Regions from separate parts of the Bacillus sp. z14 (2026) genome, predicted to be linked through region 2. Evidence: predicted binding sites of a transcription regulator. Region 2 holds the regulator's gene; the other holds the start of a gene.
The links. Region 2 encodes NrdR, which represses ribonucleotide reductase genes. Its sites were predicted from a motif close to AACACNATATATNGTGTT; they were not measured.

Region 1 (7,478 bases), on a different contig from region 2:
AATAAATAAGCATATCATGCAGACCCATTACACCTAGGCCAACGCGTCTTTCCCCTAGAGCCTGTTTTTTATTGGCTTCAAGGAAGTATGGAGTCGCGTTAATAACATTATCCTGCATGCGCACGCCCACTTTTACCGTTTGTTTCAGTTTCTCCAAGTCCACTTGTTTGCGATCTTTATCTGTCATTTCAGCCAGATTGACAGCAGCCAAGTTACATACAGAATAAGGAGCCAATGGCTGTTCCCCACAAGGATTCGTCGCAACTACTTTTTGACCGTACGCTTTAGCGTTTGTCATATCGTTTGCATTATCGATAAAGAAAATGCCCGGCTCCGCAGAATAAGTCGCACAGATATTGATTAAATTCCATAATTCGCGAGCTTTAATTTTACGATATACACGCACAGCATAACCTAGTTTCTCCCATTCGCGTACATCACCGCAATCAGCCCATTTTTCATTATAGGCTTTCATATCTTCTTCATTATAGGACTCAACATCCGGGAATCGAAGTTCATATTCTCCGTCATTTTCTACAGCTTCCATAAATTCTTTTGTTAAGCACACTGAAATATTGGCACCTGTTAAAAAGTCTGGATTATGAACAGTATCATTTCCACCAGCGGAAAGTTTTTCTTCTGCTTCCTTAATGATTGCCTCATTAAATCCGCCAAACCCCGAGATGTTTTTATAATTGACTATGCCTTGATACATGGCTTCCTCTTGCATTGTGAGCGGAGTGAATTTCAATTTTTCAGATGCATGTCTACGAATTACTTCATCCTTGCTGACTTCCATTAAGAAGCGCAAAATTTTAGGATTTTGCATTTTTGAGATGATAAATTCTACGATATCCGGATGCCAGTCAGAGAGCATAATCATTTGAGCTCCGCGACGGGAACCACCCTGTTCAACTAAGTGAGTTAATTTTGCAATATCATCCAACCAGGATACTGCACCTGAGGATTTTCCGTTTACACCGCGAGCAAGCGTGTTTCTTGGACGTAAAGTGGAACCATTCGTACCGACACCGCCTCCGCGACTCATAATTTCCATCACATGTTTGCGATGTTCAGAAATCCCTTCACGGCTGTCATTAATAAATGGCATTACATAGCAGTTAAAGTAGGTTACTTCTGTTTCAGAACCGGCTCCATAGAGCACACGTCCTGCCGGGATAAAATTCGTTTGAACTAATTCATTATAAAATTTATCAAACCATTCCTTGCGTTTCTCTTCCGTTTTTTCAACTTCAGCCAAACCGCGTGCATTCCGTTTCGCAATCTGTTCATAATAAATTTCAAGTGGTTTTTCAATGACGTCGAGTGATTTACAAATCAGACCGGTTTTAATTTCATCATGCTTGTCCAAGGATGAGCGGAATTCTTCTTCAACCAATACATGTGCTTTCTTGGCTTCCCAATCAATATGTTGGATGTACCCAAGTCCACGGGCAGGAAATTTTGGGTCTTCTTTAATGGTAAGTACAACAAAATCTCCATTACTAAGTGTCATTTTTTCCGTATCTTTGAAGGAATAGCGATCTATCATCACAAGCCTTGAAACACCCTTATACGTCTTATTCATGTCTGGAGTAATCGGAAAAACTTGCGGAAATAGGGCTATATCTTTATTTAACCTTTCGACATTTATAGACAACTTGCGATTTGTTACAGTAGGCAATTTGATCTCTCCTTCAACCAATAATATTATCTCTTTTTTATTTATCTTTGTTAAGTTCTTAAATGAATATCTCTACGTTATCATAGGCTACATTTTAATTCAACATATAGTATTTGTATTTTTATAATTCATACCACATATAGTGTCTGGAGCATCTTCTGCTAAAATTGTCAATTATTAAAATTTTACAAAAAGTAAAGAAAATCAAAGATATAATCTTCTTTTTAACTATTTTCGAACCAAAATAAACAAAATCTCAGCTTGCATATTATGAAGCTTAACTATGCTTCATATAACAGCATTTTTGCATTTTCGACCCAAAATTTTTTTTCTAAAAAATAAATTTTTGTCCATAATGCACGATACTTGATTTATAGTGATTTGTAAACTTATTGTCCTTTCTAATAACGCTATATCGATATAACCATTATTTTGAATCCAAAGACAATATGTCTACCTTCCTAAATGCAATAATTTTTTATCACAAATTCGTAAACTATTACCAGAAAATTTTTTTGCCAGACAAATATACGAACTGTATAATAGTAAAGTGAACAGAAAGAGAAAGTGGGGATTGAATTGCCAACATCATTAATCGTATTAATTGTTCTGGCTGTATTGATCATTGGATATTCCATCTACAGTTGGTTCTCCAGCAAAAAAATGGTTACGACATTGTCCCAAGAGGACTTTAAAGCTGGCTATCGAAAAGCTCAGTTAATAGATGTTCGTGAGCAAAAAGAGTTTGATGGCGGACATATTTTAGGAGCCCGCAACATACCTTCAACACAATTGAAAATGCGTATGAAGGAACTCCGCAAAGATAAACCTGTTTATCTTTATTGTCAAAGCGGAATGAGAAGCACACGAGCTGCTCAGATGCTATATAAAAAAGGCTATCGTGAACTTTATCAACTCGACGGCGGCTTCAAACAATGGAAGGGTAAAATTAAAACTAAATAAAATCAAAGAGCCAATGCAGGGTATGCACTTGGCTCTTTATAATTAAACAGATATTTTTTATGATTTCGTTTTATTACCACTGTTAAATTCATCTACCAGATTCTCTGCTGCTTTTTTATACAGCTGGCTCATATGAGAAAGAGAAGCGATCATTAATAATTTCTCAAAATATTCAACATCGCCATTGAACTCATCCAGAGTGCCGCCTAAATGTACCCCTTCTTCTTTTGCCTCAGAGATACTCTCTAGTATGTCTTCTTTAAATTTATGAGCATTGTGATCAGTCAAGCGCAGAAAGCTGGAATACAGCTCATCAAGCTGTAAGTCTTCCTCTACTATCTTAGTGTTCAAGGGTCCCAGAATCGTTTTAATGTCACTTATAGAGAGTGTCCCTTTCAACTGATAAATCAGGCTGATTACTATTAAATGCCGCTTAGAATATTTTTTATTTTTAATAGGAAAAAATACTTTACCCTTGGCATAATTGTTAATCATCGTTTTAGTTAAAACTTTTTCATCATCATTCCGCTTAGACATTTTGAATTTACTCTCGAATAATTGAATGACTTGATCCATATATAAATCAATATCTGGTATATCCTCTAATGTGATTTTATCTTGCAATCCCAGTTGATTGATAAGTTCTTCATTGTTTTTCATTTTGTAACCTCTGTTTACTAATAGTAATTTCTATTATACATTAACCATTCAGATTCTGTAAGGATGGTGAACTTTTAGCATTTTATAATTTATCGGAATACTTGGCAATTTGCTCTATCTCATAGGAAGCAACTTCATTTATACCCTTTTTATCCTGCAGCGCACATATATACATAGCCTCTGCCACCATTTTTCCTTGTACCGGCTTATATTTCTTAAGAGGACCTTTAAATACAAACGGGCAAGATTTACTGACTAAAGCTGCCAATCCCTCTCCCAATCTAAATTCTTGCCTATTCCCCAATAAAAGTGATGGTCTAAAAATGGTTAGACTGTTTAATTGAAGCTGTTTCAATGCAGTCTCCAGTTGCCCTTTTGTTTTGCTGTAAAACACATGGGATTTTTCATCAGCACCCATTGCAGAAATAATTAAGAATTGACGAACCTGGTGCTGTTTAGCATTCTCTGCAAGCATCAACGGGTATGTATAATCGACTTTCCTAAACGCTTCCTTTGTCTTCGCTTTCTTAATGGTTGTACCCAAACAGCAAAAAATACAATCAACATCACTTGGTAGAGGTTCCTGATCCAATTGTTCAAAATCCGGAAAACTTTCCCTAAGCTTTGAATGTTGAATACCCGTGCTGGTCCTTACCCATACAATCACTTTCTCAAATTCACGTGAATCCAAAAGCGTTGTCACCAACTCCTTTCCAACTAATCCGGTTGCCCCAATTACTAACCCTACTTTACCGGTCATCTATTTTCCTCCATCTACCCTTTATTTTCGTTTCCTCTATTATAATCTATTTTCGTCATGCATGAATTCCATTAAAATTGAGAAAATAACTATAAATCCATAAGAGGGAGGATGAAATATATGAAAGAAGAAAGCACTCATGAATTTGTAGAAAATTTGCATGAAAAGCAACAAAAGGCTGAAAAGAACCAAGCTAAACAAGGATATGGACGTCCAAGCAAAAAACTTCCAAATAAACAGCATTAATACCTTGTAATCGAATGCCATGAGTTATGTTTCTCATGGCTTTTTGCTTACTTGCCAGCCTTTCTTACGATTAATTAATCCCATAAATAGAGTAACACCTATTAGTACCAGAATAAATCCAAAGGTTTACGTTTTGAGATGCTTTTCTAAAAATACTCTGAAGTAATAACCTTTTTGATATCATAAATGGCATAAAGATAAAGAAAACACGCCCCAAAAAACGGCGTGTTTTCTTTATTATAAATATTACTTCTTCTTTAACTAATCCTCCATTAATTTATTAAAATGCTATCTACGCCCACAATTGGGTTCGTTCTTTATACTCCTCTGATAGATTCACCAGTCCCCCCTATTTCCTCCAAGTAGTATTATAGCTTCGTTTGTTATACAAGATCTCAGTCCACCTAGCCTTATATATATTTATACAAGTAGGGGGTGAACAGTTTAGCGGAGGAAATCCATATCAGTCCCACATCCCCGTAAATTCTACCCTGGCTACTGATAGAATAAATCCATATAAAAAGTTCAACCAGAAAGTCCTGGCTGAACTATATAATACGAACCATACCAACTTCCCCTTCCATACGAAAGCCACAATCTTTACGAAACAGCCTTTTGTTAAGGTTCTTTATAATGACCCATTACCTTTTTCATAACAAAAAGGAAGGAAACAAAGCTTCCCTTCCTTTATATATATTTTTCTCTCATGTAGATTTATTCAGCTTTCATATCAACTACGGCTTTTTTTCCTTCCAATATATCCAGACTTAACTGAACTGATTCTCCGATGGCTTTTTCTATATCATCTGGCTGTACACCAAAGTGGTCAACAATTGTCTTTTTATCAATGAAAAGATTTTTAGTAAAGATTTTTGCGAATTCAGCCGTATCCAATCCCAGTTCTATTCCAGCACTCTTTTGTTTTTCTGCTTTCGCCTTCATCGCTTCAATATAATTAGAGGCAGGAATTGTTATGATTTCTTTGTCCGGTGTTCCCATGTATTTATGGAAGATGGTCAGCATTTCTTTCCACTCCATATTATAATAGCCAACCGGATAATTACCTGTCTTCCCATTTATTAAGGCACCAGCAATGCACTCCCCGATCTGCTTCGCTGTCACCATGGTTGTTCCTCCTTCAGGATACATGACAGCTTCTTTCATATTTTGAATCTGTTCAACAAGGAATACCCAAACAGGCTTACGTCCCTGCTGGCTTCCAAAGACATATGGAACCTCCAAAACGGCTACACTCATATCATCATCCCCGAAGGATAAAGCCATATTAGCCTGATCTACACGGCTCCTTATATATGGATGGTGCTTCGTCAGTTCATACTCGGGTAGTTCTCTATTAAAATAAGCAAAATACGACCCAAGTACAACTGAATGTTTGACACCGCATTCCTTTGCTATTCTTAATAGCCGTTCTAATGGTGTAATATTATATTTTTCAAAAAATGAATAGATTGGTGATGGTGCCTCTACTCTTTCATCTACACCTGCCGCAAAAACAAATCCGTCACAGCCTGTTAAATATTTACGAATATCATCATCTGTCAATGTTAAATAATTTCCCAGAGTTATCTCCATTTCTTCAGGAAGGTTACTGCCTTCAGGGATAGGTGGCAGTGACAATGTTGCCACTTCATGCCCTTGTTCAATTAATACCCTTGCGCCTTCAGCACCTAATAAGCCCGTACCGCCAATCATAAATACTTTCATGTTGGTTGCCTCCTCCGTTTCATTCTCCTAAATTTTATCATCTAAGATAGTGGTATATTTGACCAAAAATGTATTTTATGTGAAATCTTATACTCACATTTCCCTTTACCTTTAAACGGTAAACAAAAAAGCTCACAGGTAGAACACCTGCAAGCCTATTCCTCAATTTCCTGAAGCATAACACTCTCCACATAATTCACAAATCGACGTAAATCCTGAGCCAGTTCGCGATTTATTTGGCCTTCTTCATACATTCGCTGAATGTCAGCTCGTTCAGCTTCAATAGCTTTGAAACGTAATTCTTCTTTTTGCTGATCCTTCATACTATTATTTGAACGGGCTTTATTTGGTTGCTTCAGTTTATCAATAATTCTTCGATACTCATAAATGATGGATGAAACATGTGAATTGTTCGTTTCCTCTACATATTTTTCTAGACTTTCAATGGCAGCTTTTGTCGCCTGAATCTGAATATCCCGCATATCATTTAACAAGACTGCTGTCTTTTCGTTTTCCTTGGTTATCACACGCTTATATTGCTTATACTTCCTATATAATTGGCCAAAAAGAGTCGTTATTTTGGACATGAAATTCTCTGTGAGTAAATTTTCTCTTATATCCAGGGACTTCTCGAGTCTTTTCACGATTTCTTCACTTACGGAACCATCAGCAGCAGCCTCCTGGATATAATGTCTTTCTGCTCTTAAACCAACTAAGCGAGCCTCTATTCTCTCTTTTTGCGATACCTTAATAAATTCTAAATCCTTATTTTCATAGCGAATTTGCTCAATCATCTTTTTATATTCACCAATTAACTCGTAACCAGCGGATTGATTCTCCGGCTCTAGTTCTTCTTCAATCCGCTTTATGGCAGTCCTCAATATTTTTAATTTCATCTGAGCATCTAAAAACTCTTTCTCTTCATCACTCTCTGGTTCAATGGCTTTTTTACTGATCAAAGGCAATAGAATAGTCGCAGCTAAAAGAGTAAATAAAATAACACCGCCTGCTATAAATACAATTAGAGAACGTTCAGGAAATAAATCTCCAGTTGCTACAAAGTATGGCATTGACAATACACCTGCCATCGTTATGGCACCGCGTACGCCGGTCAAGCCGGTTAGAAGGGCCACTTTCCAGCTGGGCTTCGATTGTTCTTTTCGGTTAGTTATGTAATAACCCATGCTTAAGAAACAGTAGGACCAAACAATTCGGATAATCATGATAGCCAAACCAATCGCCAGGACATAACCAAGCACAAGCCAATTGCTGATTAGAGGATTCTCTACCGTTGCTCTCATAGAAGAAGGCAAACTCAAACCCAATAATAAAAACACCACTCCATTGAGTACAAACAAGATGATCGACCACATATTCTCAGTGACCACCTGTTCCTCCGCACTTTTCATTCCAGTCTTTTCACTTAAACTGGAATGAACA
Region 2 (7,478 bases):
AGGAAAATGGATATGTAAGTACTTTATTGCAGCGCCGAAGATATATACCTGAAATTAATAATCGGAACTTCAATGTTCGTGGTTTTGCAGAAAGAACAGCTATGAATACACCAATTCAGGGCAGTGCTGCAGATATTATCAAATTGGCGATGATTCGAATGAATGCCAGATTAAAGAAAGAAAATTTACAGACTAGAATGCTGCTTCAGGTGCACGATGAATTGATTTTTGAGGCGCCACCTGAAGAGTTGGATATATTAAAGAAAATTGTTCCGGAAGAAATGGAAAATGCAATTGAATTAGCGGTTCCATTAAAAGTGGACTATTCTTTTGGCAACACCTGGTATGATGCTAAATAGGAATAAAAGGGGTGAAAAGGTATGCCTGAATTACCTGAGGTCGAAACAATCAGAAGGACCCTCGAAGTTTTGGTACTTGGAAAAACAATTGATGATGTGGATATACGCTGGGCAAAAATTATAAAAGAGCCGGATGATGCTGAACTGTTTCGTATGCTTTTAAAAGGGCAAACCATTCATGAGATTGGGAGGCGAGGTAAATTCCTGATTTTCCATTTAGATGATTACAGTCTTGTTTCCCATTTACGGATGGAAGGGAAATACGGTCTTTATGATGAAACGGAACCGGCAGATAAGCATACGCATGTTATATTCAAATTTACGGATCAAACGGAATTGAGATACAGAGATGTCCGTAAGTTTGGCACGATGCATCTGCATACAAAGGGGACAGAATTGGAAGTATTGCCACTTTCAAAAGTAGGACCTGAGCCTTTTTCAGATGAATTTACACCAGATTACTTAAGCACAGCACTCAGTAAGACAAATCGTTTTATAAAAACGGTATTATTGGATCAAAGAGTAGTTGCAGGTCTTGGTAATATCTATGTGGATGAAGCATTGTTCCATTCCGGTATCCATCCTGAACGGCCGGCATCCACATTGACAAAAGAGGAAATAGAAAAACTATATACATCCATTAAGGAAACTCTTGCTACCGCCATTGAAAAAGGTGGAAGTACAGTACGATCCTATGTGAATTCACAGGGCCAAATCGGCATGTTTCAGCTCGAGCTGTTTGCATATTCGAGAAAAGGACAGCCTTGTAAAATTTGCGGAACAAACATGGAAAGAATTATTGTTGGAGGCAGAGGGACCATCTACTGTCCTGAATGTCAGCCATTAGCCTAACTGAATATGAACATAAGATGGGCTCCTTTCATATAGTAGGGTATTGATTATGGAAAGGAGTCCCTATGAAATGGAGCACATAGCATCAATAGTATTATTGGCATTGGCAGTGAGTCTGGATAGTTGCGGTGTGGGAATAACCTATGGAATGCGAAAAGTAAGTATACCGATTCGCTCCATCATCATCATTGCCGGTTGCTCTGCATTAAGCCTAGCATTCGGTATGTTAATGGGATCGTTAAGCGAGCATTTGATGGCACATTCCTGGACCGGTAAGCTAGGAGGATTTATCTTGCTGGTGCTTGGAATTTGGACACTTTCAAGTTACTTCAAGCGAAATGAAGATAATTGTCCCTATGTGGATGAAAGAACCTTATTCCAATTAGAAATAAAGTCTATTGGGCTGGTTATTCATATACTTAAAAAGCCATTAAGTGCAGACTTTGACCGTTCCGGGACCATTACTGGATTAGAGGCTTTCTTTCTAGGATTAGCCTTATCATTAGATGGATTTGGAGCTGGAATAGGTGCTGGTATACTTCATTATCCCCTGTTTATTCAGGTGACTCTCTGTTTTGGTATGAGTGCTTTATTAATGACTGTGGGTATAAAAGCGGGAAAATATCTGCAGGATTCCATTATGGCAAAGGTCTTTTCATTTATTCCGGGTTTAGTACTTATTTTTCTTGGGTTAACCAAAATAATTTAATAGGGAATGGAATGCTATGGGGAAAATATTCGGAGTTACAGGAGGGATTGCCAGTGGAAAGAGCAGCGTCAGCAAATGGCTCATTTCCAAGGGTTACCCTGTTATTGATGCAGATATCGCAGCTAGAAAAGTCGTCGAGCCTGGTATGCCAGCATTAGAGGAAATTAAAAATGTATTTGGTCAGGATATTTGTTTACCTGATGGGACATTAGACCGAAAAAAATTAGGTTCCATCGTATTTTCAAACTCTGAAAAACGGCAAATGTTAAATGGAATTGTTCATCCGGCAGTCAGGAAATGGATGATGGAAGAAACGGAGAAAGCGTTACACCAGGGGAAAGAACTCGTTTTCATGGACATTCCCCTATTGTTTGAAAGTAATTTGACGCATATGGTAGAGGGTATTATTCTTGTGTATGTAAAGCCCGAGGTCCAGTTAAAGAGATTAATGGCGCGGGATCATTTTACTGAGGAAGAAGCACTTGCGAGAATACGAGCACAAATGCCAATTGATGATAAGAAAAAATTGGCCGATTATATTGTTGACAATAACGGAGAATTTTTTGAGACGGAAGAGCAACTCATTGATCTAATTAAACAATTGAATGTATAACCAATAGAAAGGCTATCTGAGGGATAACGACCCTGGGATAGTCTTTTTTTGTATAAAGTACCATTTAATTTGGATAATTTGGGTATTTAAACCATGCAGCATTTTATTAAATGTGTTATACTAATTACATCATTTTTATAATAAGTATAACTTATATATAGGAGGAAGTTAAATGAGTGCAAGAGTTGCTATCAATGGGTTTGGCCGAATTGGCAGAATGGTTTTCCGAAAAGCAATATTGGATGAGCATCTTGAAATCGTAGCCATTAATGCTAGCTATCCGCCTGAAACATTAGCACATTTAATTAAATATGATACGAATCATGGTCCATTTAATGGTGATGTACATGCTATGGATGATCATTTATTGATAAATGGTAAAAAAGTTCTTTTGCTAAATAATCGCAATCCTGAATTCCTGCCTTGGAAAAATCTTGGGATTGATATCGTAATCGAAGCAACTGGGAAATTTAATCATCGTGATCAAGCAGCTCTTCATTTAAATGCCGGTGCAAAACGAGTCGTTTTAACAGCTCCCGGGAAGAATGAGGACGTCACGATTGTAATGGGTGTTAACGAGGATACATTGGATATCAATAAACACCTTGTTATTTCTAATGCATCCTGCACAACTAACTGTCTCGCTCCTGTTGTAAAAGTACTCGATGAACAATTTGGAATTGACAATGGTCTTATGACAACCGTTCATGCATATACAAATGATCAAAATAATATCGATAACCCGCACAAAGATTTACGCAGAGCTCGTGCCTGTGCACAAAGTATCATACCTACCACAACTGGAGCAGCCAAAGCACTCTCACTGGTGCTTCCTCATTTAAAAGGAAAACTCCATGGTATTGCGTTGAGAGTACCAACTCCAAACGTCTCTTTAGTTGATTTGGTAGTAGATTTAAAAAGAGAAGTTACTGTTAATGAAATCAATCAAGCGTTTAAAACAGCAGCTGAAGGATCATTGGCCGGTATTATCCAATACAGCACAGAGCCGCTTGTTTCGATTGATTTTAATACGAATCCACATTCGGCTATTGTAGATGCACTCTCAACAATGGTGATTGGTGCAAATAAAGTGAAAGTGCTTGCCTGGTATGACAATGAGTGGGGATACTCATGCAGAGTGGTAGAATTAGTAAACCATGTGGCACGCCTTCTTCAGGAGGATAAGGTGAAAGTAAGTTAATAATAATAAACAATATCTATTACGGTCTGGCTGTCTTTCTGAAAAAAAAGGCGGTTCAGGCCGTTCTTTGATTCATATTCTAGAATAAACTAAGAAAAACAATTAATGTACATTTAGTGGTAATTATTAACTAATATTGAATTGTATGATTGCTTTTGAAATATAAACCATATATACTAAATGTCGTAAACTTCATCATCCTGGCAGTACTACTTAAAGGGTTAGGACCTCTCAGGACTAACTTTCCCCCGTGGTAGTAAAGGCCAGAAACGAAGATAATTATAATTCGTTTAAATGCTAAAGGGGGAATTGAACATGCATACAATAGGTCGTCATGTCATTTCTGAATTATGGGGCTGTGATTTATCTAAATTGAACGATGTTAATCAGATTGAACAAATATTCGTGGACGCTGCTTTACGATCTGGAGCTGAAGTTAGAGAAGTAGCCTTCCATAAGTTTGCGCCACAGGGAGTAAGCGGAGTAGTCATTATATCTGAATCACATTTAACCATTCATAGTTTTCCGGAACATGGTTATGCGAGTATTGATGTATATACATGCGGTGACTTAGATCCTAATGTGGCTGCTGATTTTATAGCTGAAGCCTTAAACGCTCAGGTTAGGGAACACATTGAAATCCCGCGAGGCATGGGTCCTGTTGCTGTCAGCCATGTTCTTGCTAAAGCATTATAAATAAAAAATATTTAAGAGATGTCCTTTTGTGTTGACTCAAAAAAGCTAGATTCAAACTCTAACTTTTAGGGGTGCAGTACATATGCATCTCTTTTTTTTGTGGCAAACGTCTTTACTTGCCCATTATTTACTTTTCTCCGATAGTATTGGCCGTATCATAGATAAAAAATAGCATTTTATGCAAACAGACTTGTCCTATTCGATTTGTTTTAATAAGATAGAACTATAGAAAAGGACGGTGCTAATCTATGATATGTCCAACGTGCCAACATAATGGGACAAGAGTGCTGGATTCCCGCCCTGCGGATGAAGGACGTTCAATACGTAGAAGAAGAGAATGCGAATCCTGTAGTTATCGTTTTACTACATTTGAAAAGGTAGAAGAAATTCCGCTAATTGTGGTAAAAAAAGATGGCGCACGGGAAGAATATAGCAGAGAAAAAATCCTAAGAGGTTTAATCCGAGCTTGTGAAAAGCGTCATGTTGCTCTTAAAGAACTGGAAGAGATTGCAACTGATGTTGAAAAAGAAATAAGAAATCAAGGATTTTCTGAAATAAAAAGTGATTTAATAGGTGAAATGGTTATGGATAGGCTGGCTGAGTTGGATGAAGTGGCCTATGTCCGTTTCGCTTCTGTGTATCGTCAATTTAAGGATATAAATGTCTTTATTGACGAATTGAAAGAATTAATGAAAAAAGAGGATTAAGTAGAGCTGAAGACAGTTTCTTTAGCTCTTTTTTCAACTATAAAAACCCGAAGTACGAAAGGTTTGTAGACAATGCAATTTTCATGGAAGTTTGTAAATCCTAAAGACAGATATGTTGTACTATATAAAGAAAAGCTATCAGAAATGGACCATAAATCGATTCAATATTTATATCAGCCACTTGTAGGAGGATTGGCTGTTTCTTTGTATATGACCTTATTAAACGAAGTCAATACAGGTAACATGTATTCCAGACAAACGACACATCGTTGGTTAATGGATGTACTTGGTTTACCTTTGGATGAGATATTTCAATACCGAAAAAGGCTTGAAGGAATCGGGTTATTAAAAACATATAAAAAAGCAACTCCGGAAGGTAATGTTTTTATTTATGAGATTCTTTGTCCTTTAAGTCCGGATAAATTTTTCCATGATGATTTGCTGCCTATTTATCTGAAGCAAAAACTAGAAGAGAGACATTACGAACGGCTGCTCACGATGTTTGCGGATAAACGTATACCGGATGATTATGAGGAAATAACACAATCGTTCAATGAAGTGTTTGCATCTGAATTTCGCAATCCAAAAGAAATCATCAGCTCGGAAACTGATCAAAACATGCAATTCTTCTCAAAGGACCCACAGGGATATAGCCATAATTTAATGGAGCAATTTGATTTCGAGTTATTATTTGCGACGGCTAAAAATAGCTTTATATCGAGAAAAGCGTTTACTCCAAATGTGATGGAATCCATCGCGATGCTGTCGTATTTATATAAAATTAATGTAATGGATATGAGCAAGTTGATTTTACGCTGTCAAAATCAACATAATGAAATTGATATAGACGAACTCAGAAAATGTGCCAGAGAGTTTTTCCACATCAATCATGGTGAAGAAATGCCGACACTGATTGAACAGAAACAGCCTGAGTATGAACGTACGATCATAGAACCTAAAACACCCGAGGAGCATTTGCTGTATACCTTTGAAACAACCTCTCCATTGGAGTTTTTAGTCAGCCTTTCGCAAGGAGCAATGCCTTCCGACAATGATTTGGCACTTGTAGAAAAGGTCATGGTCAATCAAAAACTTCCTCCTGGAGTCGTTAATGTCCTTCTGCACTATGTCATGTTAAAATCAGATATGAAATTGCAATCAAACTATGTGGAGACAATTGCTTCGCACTGGGCGAGGAAAAATATCACCACCGTACGTGAAGCCTATGAGATGGCTTTGAGTGAGCATAAGAAATACCAAACCTGGGCTAATGAGAAAAAGACGAAAACAAATAAATCAACACGCCGTACATCGGGTAATGCGAGGAAGGAAATCGTTCCTGATTGGCTGGATGAAACAAAGAAGAAAGAGCCAGTTGCCCAATCCACTGAAATTGCTGAGCGGGTAAGAAAGCTCAAGGAAAAATTGCAAAATGAAAATTCTAAATAAACAGGAGGTGTATAAGAATGAAAAATATACAGGATGCACTGAATCAGCTCGGGAAGCGTGAGAACTTTCAACAAAGATTGGATGAAATGAGAAATATTGTTTTAAAAGATCCTGATGTCCGTTTATTTATAAATGAACATAGCAGTCAGCTGACAAGCGACATGATTGAAAAAAGCATGAATAAGCTCTACGAGTTCTCCACTCAAACGAAGACATGTGACGAATGTCCTTCTTTATCTGAATGTAAAAATCTTCTTCAGGGTCATCATCCGCACCTGTTTATTCAGGGGAAACGGATTGATGTTCGGTATGAACCCTGTCATAAAAAACGCAGGCAGGAAGAGAAGAATCGATTACGTAAGCTGATCCGTGCCAGCCATGTACCAAAAGAAATTGTGGAGGCTTCTTTTTCTAATTTGATTTGGGATGAGTATACGACCGAAGCACGTGTGGAGGCAGTCGAAAAGGCAAAGAATTTTGTTGACTCATATATAAATGGTGCTGGTCATAAAGGGCTCTATTTATACGGTGAATTTGGGGTAGGTAAAACCTATTTGCTTGGTGCGATTGCAAATGCACTGTCTGAAGAGGGCGTTTCATCACATATTGTGTACTGGCCTGAATATTTAAGAGAATTAAAAGGGTCCTTCGCGGAAAATTCCTATAACCAAAAGGTGGATGCCTTAAAGGAAGTTCCTATTTTGATGATTGATGATATTGGAGCAGAAACGATGAGTGCCTGGTCGCGTGATGATGTACTGGGACCGATCCTTCAATATCGAATGCATGAAAATCTTCCAACCTTTTTTACCTCCAATTTTAACATGAAACAATTGGAACACCATTTCACGTATTCTCAGCGTGGAGATGAAGAACTGGTTAAAGGTAAAAG

Region 1: a site for NrdR is predicted at 1,814-1,831, ahead of AC4G3O_RS04715 (vitamin B12-dependent ribonucleotide reductase). Genes of this name have one in related genera too.

Annotation. Positions count from the first base shown of each region.
Region 1 is NZ_JBZFQK010000001.1:1,000,073-1,007,550, forward strand. It holds gene AC4G3O_RS04715 (vitamin B12-dependent ribonucleotide reductase) at 1-1,684, opposite strand, end outside; gene AC4G3O_RS04720 (rhodanese-like domain-containing protein) at 2,264-2,647, shown strand; gene AC4G3O_RS04725 (DUF1836 domain-containing protein) at 2,705-3,307, opposite strand; gene AC4G3O_RS04730 (NAD(P)H-binding protein) at 3,390-4,067, opposite strand; gene AC4G3O_RS04735 (DUF4023 domain-containing protein) at 4,188-4,313, shown strand; gene AC4G3O_RS04740 (NAD-dependent epimerase/dehydratase family protein) at 5,028-6,038, opposite strand; gene AC4G3O_RS04745 (Na+/H+ antiporter) at 6,194-7,478, opposite strand, start outside.
Region 2 is NZ_JBZFQK010000005.1:102,719-110,196, reverse strand. It holds gene polA (DNA polymerase I) at 1-359, shown strand, start outside; gene mutM (DNA-formamidopyrimidine glycosylase) at 381-1,211, shown strand; gene ytaF (sporulation membrane protein YtaF) at 1,282-1,920, shown strand; gene coaE (dephospho-CoA kinase) at 1,937-2,533, shown strand; gene AC4G3O_RS15680 (glyceraldehyde-3-phosphate dehydrogenase) at 2,706-3,734, shown strand; gene speD (adenosylmethionine decarboxylase) at 4,050-4,430, shown strand; gene nrdR (transcriptional regulator NrdR) at 4,679-5,137, shown strand; gene AC4G3O_RS15665 (replication initiation and membrane attachment family protein) at 5,210-6,586, shown strand; gene dnaI (primosomal protein DnaI) at 6,604-7,478, shown strand, end outside.